DNA from 3 places in the Paenibacillus sp. 01T47 genome. Region 1 is predicted to be linked to each of the others. Evidence: riboswitches for the same ligand, from Rfam matches in the RefSeq annotation. Region 1 holds a riboswitch; each other region holds the start of a gene.

Region 1 (3,159 bases):
CAGAACAATATGTACAAAACTTCAGAAAAAATGCCATTGTTTTTATGTCCAAATGGGGCTTTGACCCTGGTGATGCAACGTATATTAGAATGGATTTTAGCACCGTAATTGAGCGGGAATCGCATGAGTACAGACGCGAGAATTGCTCGATTATGGAAATAGGCTGCGGGTGCGGAGCTACGATTTTTCATATGAAAAAGCAATTCCCATCCGCAATATGGTACGGAGTTGAGCGTAACGAGCTGGCGGCTAGAGTAGCAGAAGCTTCGGGAATTACTGTATTCCGCTCGAATGATCCGAAGGATTGGAGGCTGCCTGCTGAAGGTCTTGACGGCATCGTAATCGGAGATGCTCATGCATACGGGACACCGCAAGCCATGAAAAATCTAGTTCGTCTTCTAAAGCCTGGCGGCTGGCTAGTCGGGTGCTTTGCCAATCGCTATTATTTCAACAATATTCGGCAATATTTAGATCCTGCTAATGCACAAGCACAGCATCAAGCGGCATCACAGTACTCAGCAGAACAAGTTAGCCAGCTTTATTTGCAGGCCGGTTTTACCTATGTGAAGATTACACGTGCGGATAATAAACCGCAGGAGCAGCTAGAATACATCCATCTGCTAGAGCGGCTAACGTCTGAAGAGATGTCAAAAGAGCTGACAGCCGCATATTTGCTCGTATATGGACGCCTTGCTCCTGCAGCAGAGACCAAAGATACGGCAGACTTAGAAAATTCGAAGGCTGCTGAAGAAACAAAGGTAGAATGGCTGGATGAGCATATCGATCTAGGGCAATGAAAGCTGGTGCAGGAGCTGCACGTTCTGGCTGCCGTATATAGTAAGAGGATGAGTATCGTGGCTTGATGATAATCATTTTCAAAAAAAACTAGCATTAAATGCGGGTTTTGCTATACAATGAATGGTATTGACGAAACCGAATATGTTCCGGGGAGCTGGTTAGGCCGGCTGAGAGGGGATTTTCTATACAATTCCGACCCGTTAAACCTGATCTGGATAATGCCAGCGTAGGGACAGAAGCTCTGTTTAGCAAGCAGGCGAGATCAAATTGATCAAGCATTTGCTGTATAAACAGCTGCACAGCCAATGATATGGCGTCCTCCGGATTAGGGGGACGCTTTTTTTTGTTGCGATTAGAATGATGCAGCCATGGAACCGGATACTACGAGGAGTCGTCGCCTATAAGAATCGAAGCATGGAGAGGGGAACAACATCATGAATCAGAAAAAAACAGGGTATTTGTCGTGGAAAATCGTGGCCGCGATGCTTGTGTTCGTATTGGCGCTGGCAGGCTGCGGCGGTGGCGCTGGGAACAAGGGCGAACAGCCGAAAGAGCAAGAGGGAACAGCGGACAAGCCGCTAGAGAAGGTGCAGGTTGTACTCGACTGGACACCAAATACGAATCATACCGGACTTTATGTAGCTAGAGATAAAGGTTTTTTTAAGGAGCAAGGACTGGACGTTGAAATTATTCAACCAGGACAAAGCGGTGCCGATCAAATGGTCGCTTCGGGCAATGTGCAGTTTGGCGTAAGTTATCAGGAGTCTGTCACGATGGCGAGAATTGCCGGCGTGCCGCTCGTATCGATCGCCGCTGTCATTCAGCACAATACCTCAGGTTTTGCTTCACCGCTTGCAAAGGGAATCGATTCACCTGAGAAATTTGAAGGCAAAACGTATGGCGGCTGGGGCGCTCCTGTTGAGGAGGCGGTCATTCAATCGATTATGCAGGAGAAGGGCGCAGATGTGAGCAAAGTAAACATCATGAGCATCGGCGACAGCGACTTCTTTACGGCGGTGAAACGCGATATTGACTTTGCATGGATTTACTATGCATGGACTGGCGTGGAAGCAGAGCTGCGCGGCGAGAAGATCAATATGGTTTATTTAACAGACTACAGCGACAAACTGGATTATTATACGCCGGTAATCGTGACGAATGAAGATTTGATTAAGAATAAGCCGGAAACAGTCAAAGCGTTTACTGCTGCCGTATCCAAAGGCTACCAATACGCGATCAGCAATGCGGAGGATGCAGCAGAAATTTTAATAAAAGCAGAGCCGGATTTGAACGCAGAGCTTGTGCGCGCCAGCCAAAAATGGTTAAGCTCCAAATATCAAGATGACGCGCCGCGCTGGGGCGAACAGAAGCTAAGCGTATGGGAAAACTATGCGGCATGGATGTTTGAGCACAAGCTGCTGGAGAAGGAGCTTGAAGCGGAGAAGGCATTTACGAATGAATTTTTACCACAATAAGCAATTCGAACATACGGAGGGCGGGAAAGCCCGCTCTCACATACAACAAAGAGAGAAGGAAATCCGATGGCTAATGCATTAGTAAGCATTCAAATTTTACCGACAACACCAGGCGGCGAGAGTGTTATTCCCTACGTAGATCGTGCCATAGAAATTATTAAAGCGGCAGGTGTTCCTTACCGTGTAGCACCGCTTGAAACGACGATGGAGGGTGAGCTGAGCCATCTGCTCAGCGTCGTGCAGTCGATGAGCGAGGCGATGGCGGAGATGGGCTGCCCGTCCGTTATTTCACAAATTAAAATTTACTACAATCCGGCAAACGGCGCTTCCATGGGAAGGCTGCTGGAGAAATATCCAGATGGGCAATAAGAAATCGATTTGGTCGAAAATATGGCAGCCGGCAGCGCTGCTGATCGTGCTGATTGCCTGTTGGCAGGCAGCTGCATCACTTGGATTATTTCAACAATGGCTCATTCCTTCTCCGATATCGATCGTGAAGGGAGCTATCGCGATTTGGCCGAGGTTAATGATGCATACGGGAGCAACAGTGCAGCTGACACTTATCGGCTTTTTAGGAGGATCGGCGGTGGGCTTAATGCTCGCCGCTTTGCTGCATTTAATTCCTGGTGTTCGATCGGCGGTATATCCACTGCTCGTGCTGTCGCAAAACGTTCCCATCATTGCGATCGCTCCTATTTTGACGATGCTGCTAGGCTATGGCATGCTGCCAAAGGCGCTGCTGGTCATCATGGTATGTTTTTTCCCCATCACGGTTGCCATGCTGAGCGGGCTTATGAATACCGATGCACAGCTTCGCAACTATTTGCAAATGATCGGTATTCGCAAATGGCAGCTGTTTTGGAAACTAGAGCTTCCGCATGCGATT
Region 2 (3,159 bases), on a different contig from region 1:
GCGAAAAATAAATCGTATTTTTCTCTCTGCGTTCATTAATTAAGCTGGCCTCTCTTAATTTGGTTGCATGATGCGTAATCGTAGCAGGCGTCACGCCTAATTTCTCTGCGAGCACCTGTCCGTTAAGCTCACCTTCAGCCAGCATAATCAACAATTTAATTCTCGTCGGATCGGATAATGCCTTATGATAGGCTACCACCTTATCTAATTGCACCGTTCGCCACCTCTTCCTCCACCAAACAAATTTAACTTTCGTCTAATTAGATGTTTATCTAATCAGATAATAATACGCCACCTATTATTTGTCAAACACAATAATCTCGAAAATACAAACTGTCAGCTTTGCGCATAAAAAAAGCTGACAGGTCTCTGCCTGCCAGCATGAAATAAACTCCTCTTACTCAACTCCCATGCATCGTTAATTTTCCGAATACAGGTTGTCATCATCCGCAATGCTCTGAATGTCCTCCGAGCTTATGCTGAAATAACCATAGCCCTCAGCCTGCTGTTTCTTTAACGCTTTTTCTTTAAAAAACTTGGGGCTGCCCTCGCCTGCATCCTCATCATAAACGAGCAAAATACCGTCCGTTTTCCGAAACAGCAGCTCGTCCCTAGCCGTAAACTGCCAAATGCCATTATACGGCTGGTTGCTGACCGAAGCGTAATAATCGACCCCTTTTAAAACCTGCTGATAAAACTCCTTTTTATCATCCTTCCATTTCTCTTCCGGATTGCTGTATGCCGAAATAATTGAAAGTCTCAAATGAGGATAAATTTCCTTCAGCGCAATAACGACCTCGCACGCCCACAAATCCACGCCATATTGGCCCGGGGTAATCACCCACTCAAGCCCATCTTCTATAAGCGGAACCAGCTTGCCTTTCAGCGCTTTTTTTATATAAACAATGCCCTCATGCTTCTGGCTAAAAATATTAAGCTCATGCGCTCGGTAGCCCGTTACGAGTAAATTTTTCATTTGTCCAACGCCTTTTCGGATAATTATGGTTTACATCTATCCAGTGTATGCTATAGTAGAAAAAATACAAATTGCATATAAACCTATTTATTTCACTAGGGGAGCCTAACGGCTGAGATGGAGCATCTGCTCCGGACCCTTGGAACCTGATCTGGATCATTCCAGCGGAGGGAAGTGGAGCAGCAAAGCATTCATTCATGCGCGCAAGCCTTGTGTGATCGTTAGACCCGCTCATTTCCCCTCGGAAATGGGTGGGTCTTTATTTGTTTACGGAGGGATGCGTATTACAGCTATAATCTCACTTCACCAAGTAAGCTACACCTACGACAAGCTTGCTGAAACATCTATACTGTCTAATCTTTCGCTTCAAGCCTACTCAGGTGAGTTTGTCTCTATCATCGGTGCTAGCGGCTCAGGCAAAAGCACGCTCTTTAAGCTCATGGCTGGATTGCTTCAGCCTAGCCTAGGCGAAATTAGGCTGTATGGCAAGCCTGCCCCCAATCGTCTCGGCAAGATTGCTTATATGCCGCAAAAGGATCTTCTTCTGCCATGGAGAACAATACTCGGCAATTGTCTGCTTCCACTTGAGATGACACGCAGCAATCCCCATTATAACACGATCCAAATCTTGGAGCTGCTAGAGCGCTTCGGACTGGCAGGCTATGAACAAGCTTACCCTGACGAGTTGTCAGGCGGCATGCGACAGCGGGCAGCTTTTCTGCGCACACTAGTAACCGGACAAGAGCTGCTGCTGCTGGACGAACCGTTTGGCGCGCTTGACGCCATGACCAAACGCGGTATGCATAAGTGGCTGCTAGAGCTGTGGAGCGACCTTGGAAAAACAGTACTCTTTATCACACATGATCTTGAGGAAGCGATATTGCTGAGCGACCGCATTTATTTATTGCCAAGTGCAGCTAACGAGGCGCAAGGGATACAGGAAATAGTCGTTCCTTTGCCGAGACCAAGACACTATGAGCAAAATTACGAACCCGACTTCATCAAGCTGCGGCAAGATTTGGAGCGAAGACTGCATGCGCAAACCTCTAATTAACCAGTGGCTGAGCCATTACGGACTATTCATACTGCTGCTCATTAGCTTACTGCTCGTTTGGCAAGCGGTCGTACAGCTCGGATTGGTTCCACCCTACATACTGCCGTCACCTAGCTCAATAGCTCAGGCATTAATCGAAGATGGCCATCTGCTGCTTGGCAACCATCTGCTGGCTACGCTTAAAGAAGTGTCCCTCGGTTTTCTATTGTCGATTATTATTGGGACTACGCTCGCAGCAGGCATGCACACTTTCCGAATACTGGAGAAGGCGCTGTACCCGTTTGTCGTCATCAGTCAGACCATCCCGCTTATCGCTCTGTCTCCAATTTTCATTATGTGGTTTGGCTATACGATTTGGAGCAAGGTCGCTGTTGTTTTTTTGACTGCTTTTTTCCCTATCGTTGTGAGCACCTATGACGGGCTTAAGAAAAGCGGTAGCGAATATGAAGAGCTGCTGCTCACAATGGGAGCAACGCGCTGGGGTATTTTCAGAAAAATACAAGTCCCCATCGCCCTACCGTCCTTCTTCTCAGGACTTAAGTTATCGATCGTTTATTGCGTTGTAGGCGCCACCATCGGTGAATGGCTTGGAGGCAGTGAAGGCCTAGGCTACTATAGTCGCCGAATGTCCAGCAATTTGAACGCCGACTCCATGTTTGCATCCGTTTTTCTGCTATCCCTCATTGGCATCTTATTATTTGCTGCCATTGTCCTATTGGAGAAATCAATACTAAAGAGAAAGAGGTTCAATACATGATCATCAAAGCAAAAATGAAATGGATTATTCCGATGCTTGCTTCTCTGCTGCTCGTACTTAACGGGTGCAGCAGCAACGCTGTCCCAACTGAAAACAAACCCGAGGACACTACGGCAAAACAGAATCCTCAGACTATTAGCATTATGCTCGACTGGTATCCAAATGCGGTGCATTCCTTCCTCTATGCGGCTCAAACAAACGGTTATTTTGCGAAGCATGGTTTACAGGTCAACATTCAAATGCCCGCGGATACGAATGATGCATTGAAGCTAGTGGCTGCCGGCAAGGTTGATTTGGCGCTCAGCTACCAGCCACAGGTATTGATGGCTCGCGGCGAGGAAATTCCTGTTAAATCCATTGCAGCAATCGTCA
Region 3 (3,159 bases), on a different contig from region 1:
AAACTTGCATAAGTGCTTGCAGGCCGCAGATAGAATCATCGTAAATAGCGAGTTTCTAAGGCGAATTGTAGTGTCGAAAGCGCCAGAGGTCGCTTCGAAGCTGCGAGTCATTTATCCTGGCGTAGATACGGCCAGGTTCCCTTCACAATATTCCTCCGAAGGAGCCGCTAAACGGGAGAGTTTAAGGCAAAAGAGAGGATTGAATGGTAAAAAAGTGGTGCTTTTTATGGGGAGGCTTATTCCGCTTAAGGGCGTTCATCATCTTCTCAATATCGTGCCGCAGCTTGCCAAAAGCCACCCAGAGCTCGTCGTTATCATCGTAGGGAGCCCATTTTATGGCTCGCATCGCAAAACGGCTTATGCGCGCAAGCTTGAACAGCTTGGACGCAAATGTCCGGGTCATGTTCGTTTTGTGCCCTACGTGCCACATTCGGAAGTGCCCAGCTGGATGCTCGTTGCCGATGTAGCGGTCGTTCCATCTGGACAGAGGGAGGCGTTTGGGCTCGTTAATGTCGAGGCGATGTCCTGCGGCGTTCCGGTAGTCGCGACACGTGCAGGCGGAATGAAAGAAATTATCCGTAATGGCGAAACAGGCTATTTGGTCAATCAGCTTCATATCGAGCGAGAGCTGCGAGAAAAGCTGCATCTGCTGCTTCGCGATAAACAGCTCAGGCAAAAGCTGGGGCGACGCAGCCGCGAGCGTGTGGAGCAGACATTTACATGGCGTCACACCGCTGATCGATGGGTAAGGCTGCTGAAGGAAAGCGGACTGTAGCAGGCTGTATTTTTCCGCGGTTTGGAAAATAGAGGGTTGACACCCTTCTTTACTAAACGGTATAGTCAAACAAGGAAATCCACTAGGGGCGCCGTAATGGCTGAGATAAAGCGAATCGCTTTGGTCCCTTTGAACCTGATCTGGGTTATGCCAGCGTAGGAAAGTGGGATTGTGCGTTTATGCTTTGCGCGTGAAAGCTCTGCCGGAATCTGCTGAAGCCTCAGCTTATGCGGCATGACTTTATCTGCTTAGGGGAACCCTTGCAAGATAACACTCGCATGACGACACTCTTCGACCGCTCCTTTGCTGGAGCGGTTTTTTTGTTTGGCGCCAGTGAATTGATATAGCTTTGTGGCCGCCATGCACGCTCCAGCGATTGCAGCTCTTGTAGCAGCCTAGCTACTTGTATAGCAGCGGTGTTTTAAACTTTCTCATATGCTTGCGTATGCCTCCAGGAGGAATTCTATTATTCCATTAGGAGGTTTTTGTGATGTCTATTTTTTCTACTCCGCTTCCGGGCAGCCGCAAGGTGTACGTTGAGGGCTCAAAGGGAAACATCCGTGTTCCGATGAGAGAAATTGCACTTGAAGCTAGTACTGGCAGAAATGGTGAAGAGCTGCCGAATGAACCTGTAAGAGTTTATGATGCAAGCGGTCCTTATACCGATGAAACGTATGAGGCAGATGTTCGGCGCGGTTTGCCCGGTATTCGCAGCGAATGGATCTTGGAGCGTGGTGATGTAGAGCCCTATGAGGGCAGGGAAATCAAACCGGAGGATAATGGATTTATTTCTGCTGAAAAAGCAGAGCAGCGAGGCGCGGAACGATTCCCAGGGTTAACGAGGAAACCGCTTCGTGCCAAAAGAGGGCAAAATGTTACGCAGCTTCATTACGCCCGCAAAGGGATCATTACCTCTGAGATGGAATACATCGCTATTCGCGAAGGGATGAGTGCAGAATTTGTTCGCAGCGAGATCGCAGCCGGCCGTGCCATTATTCCGACGAACATCAACCATCCTGAAAGTGAGCCGATGATTATTGGGCGGCAGTTTCACGTTAAAATCAATGCTAATATCGGCAACTCTGCTGTAGCTTCTTCGATTGAAGAGGAAGTGGAGAAGATGACTTGGGCGACGCGCTGGGGAGCCGATACAATTATGGATTTGTCCACGGGGAAAAACATCCATACGACGCGGGAGTGGATCGTGCGAAATTCACCGGTTCCGGTTGGCACAGTACCCATTTATCAGGCGCTGGAGAAAGTGAATGGCAAAGCTGAAGACCTTTGCTGGGAAGTATTCCGCGATACGCTTATTGAACAAGCCGAGCAGGGTGTCGACTATTTTACGATTCATGCAGGTGTACTGCTGCGCTACATACCACTTACGGCAAAGCGCGTTACGGGTATTGTCTCGCGAGGCGGATCAATTATGGCAGCTTGGTGCCTGGCACACCATAAGGAGAATTTCCTATATACGCATTTTGAAGACATTTGTGAAATTATGAAAGCATACGACGTATCATTCTCGCTCGGTGACGGCCTGAGACCCGGTTCTATAGCAGATGCCAATGACGCTGCTCAGTTTGCTGAGCTGGATACGCTTGGTGAGCTAACGAAGATCGCATGGAAGCATGATGTACAAGTGATGATTGAAGGCCCTGGCCATGTGCCTATGCATTTGATCAAAGAAAATATGGACCGTCAGCTAGAGGTGTGCGATGAAGCGCCTTTCTATACATTAGGACCGCTAACGACCGATATCGCGCCAGGTTATGATCATATTACTTCGGCAATTGGTGCTGCAATGATTGGATGGTTCGGCACGGCGATGCTTTGTTATGTAACACCGAAGGAGCACCTTGGCCTTCCGAATAAGGAGGATGTGAAGGAAGGCGTTATTACGTACAAAATTGCAGCGCATGCGGCTGACTTGGCGAAAGGGCACCGGGGAGCTAAGCTGCGTGATGATGCATTGTCCAAAGCGCGATTCGAGTTTCGTTGGCGTGATCAATTCCATCTATCGCTTGATCCAGAGCGTGCGATGGCTTACCACGATGAGACGCTTCCGGCTGATGCTGCGAAATCCGCTCATTTCTGCTCCATGTGCGGGCCGAAGTTTTGCAGCATGCGAATCACCCAAGATATAAGAGAGTATGCCGCGCAAAACGATATGGAAACAACGGAAGCCATTGAAGCGGGAATGAAGGAAAAATCAGATGCATTCAAGGCGGCAGGGAGCAAGATTTATGGTTGATTCTGTTCTTGATGCTTTTGCAGATCGTTATTCGAGGCAAACGAGATTTGCTTTCATTGGAGAGGCAGGCCAGCGGAAGCTGGCCGATGCCTCGGTGCTTATCGTCGGTGTTGGCGCATTAGGCGCTTCA

What was found. Region 1 has a riboswitch for thiamine pyrophosphate ahead of AC1DOV_RS14250 (ABC transporter substrate-binding protein). Riboswitches for the same ligand answer to the same signal wherever they lie in the genome.
Region 2: linked by a shared signal. The riboswitch ahead of AC1DOV_RS11785 (ABC transporter ATP-binding protein) and the one ahead of AC1DOV_RS14250 (ABC transporter substrate-binding protein) in region 1 are both predicted to bind thiamine pyrophosphate.
Region 3: linked by a shared signal. The riboswitch ahead of thiC (phosphomethylpyrimidine synthase ThiC) and the one ahead of AC1DOV_RS14250 (ABC transporter substrate-binding protein) in region 1 are both predicted to bind thiamine pyrophosphate.

What each region holds. Positions count from the first base shown of each region.
Region 1 is NZ_JBFTPA010000006.1:109,297-112,455, forward strand. It holds gene AC1DOV_RS14245 (glycosyltransferase) at 1-797, shown strand, start outside; TPP riboswitch at 936-1,048, shown strand; gene AC1DOV_RS14250 (ABC transporter substrate-binding protein) at 1,233-2,273, shown strand; gene AC1DOV_RS14255 (thiamine-binding protein) at 2,340-2,642, shown strand; gene AC1DOV_RS14260 (ABC transporter permease) at 2,632-3,159, shown strand, end outside.
Region 2 is NZ_JBFTPA010000004.1:430,805-433,963, reverse strand. It holds gene AC1DOV_RS11795 (DUF2087 domain-containing protein) at 1-214, opposite strand, end outside; gene AC1DOV_RS11790 (SLOG family protein) at 419-976, opposite strand; TPP riboswitch at 1,064-1,166, shown strand; gene AC1DOV_RS11785 (ABC transporter ATP-binding protein) at 1,254-2,030, shown strand; gene AC1DOV_RS11780 (ABC transporter permease) at 2,011-2,787, shown strand; gene AC1DOV_RS11775 (ABC transporter substrate-binding protein) at 2,784-3,159, shown strand, end outside.
Region 3 is NZ_JBFTPA010000012.1:59,642-62,800, forward strand. It holds gene AC1DOV_RS21865 (glycosyltransferase family 4 protein) at 1-775, shown strand, start outside; TPP riboswitch at 850-954, shown strand; gene thiC (phosphomethylpyrimidine synthase ThiC) at 1,266-3,029, shown strand; gene AC1DOV_RS21875 (ThiF family adenylyltransferase) at 3,022-3,159, shown strand, end outside.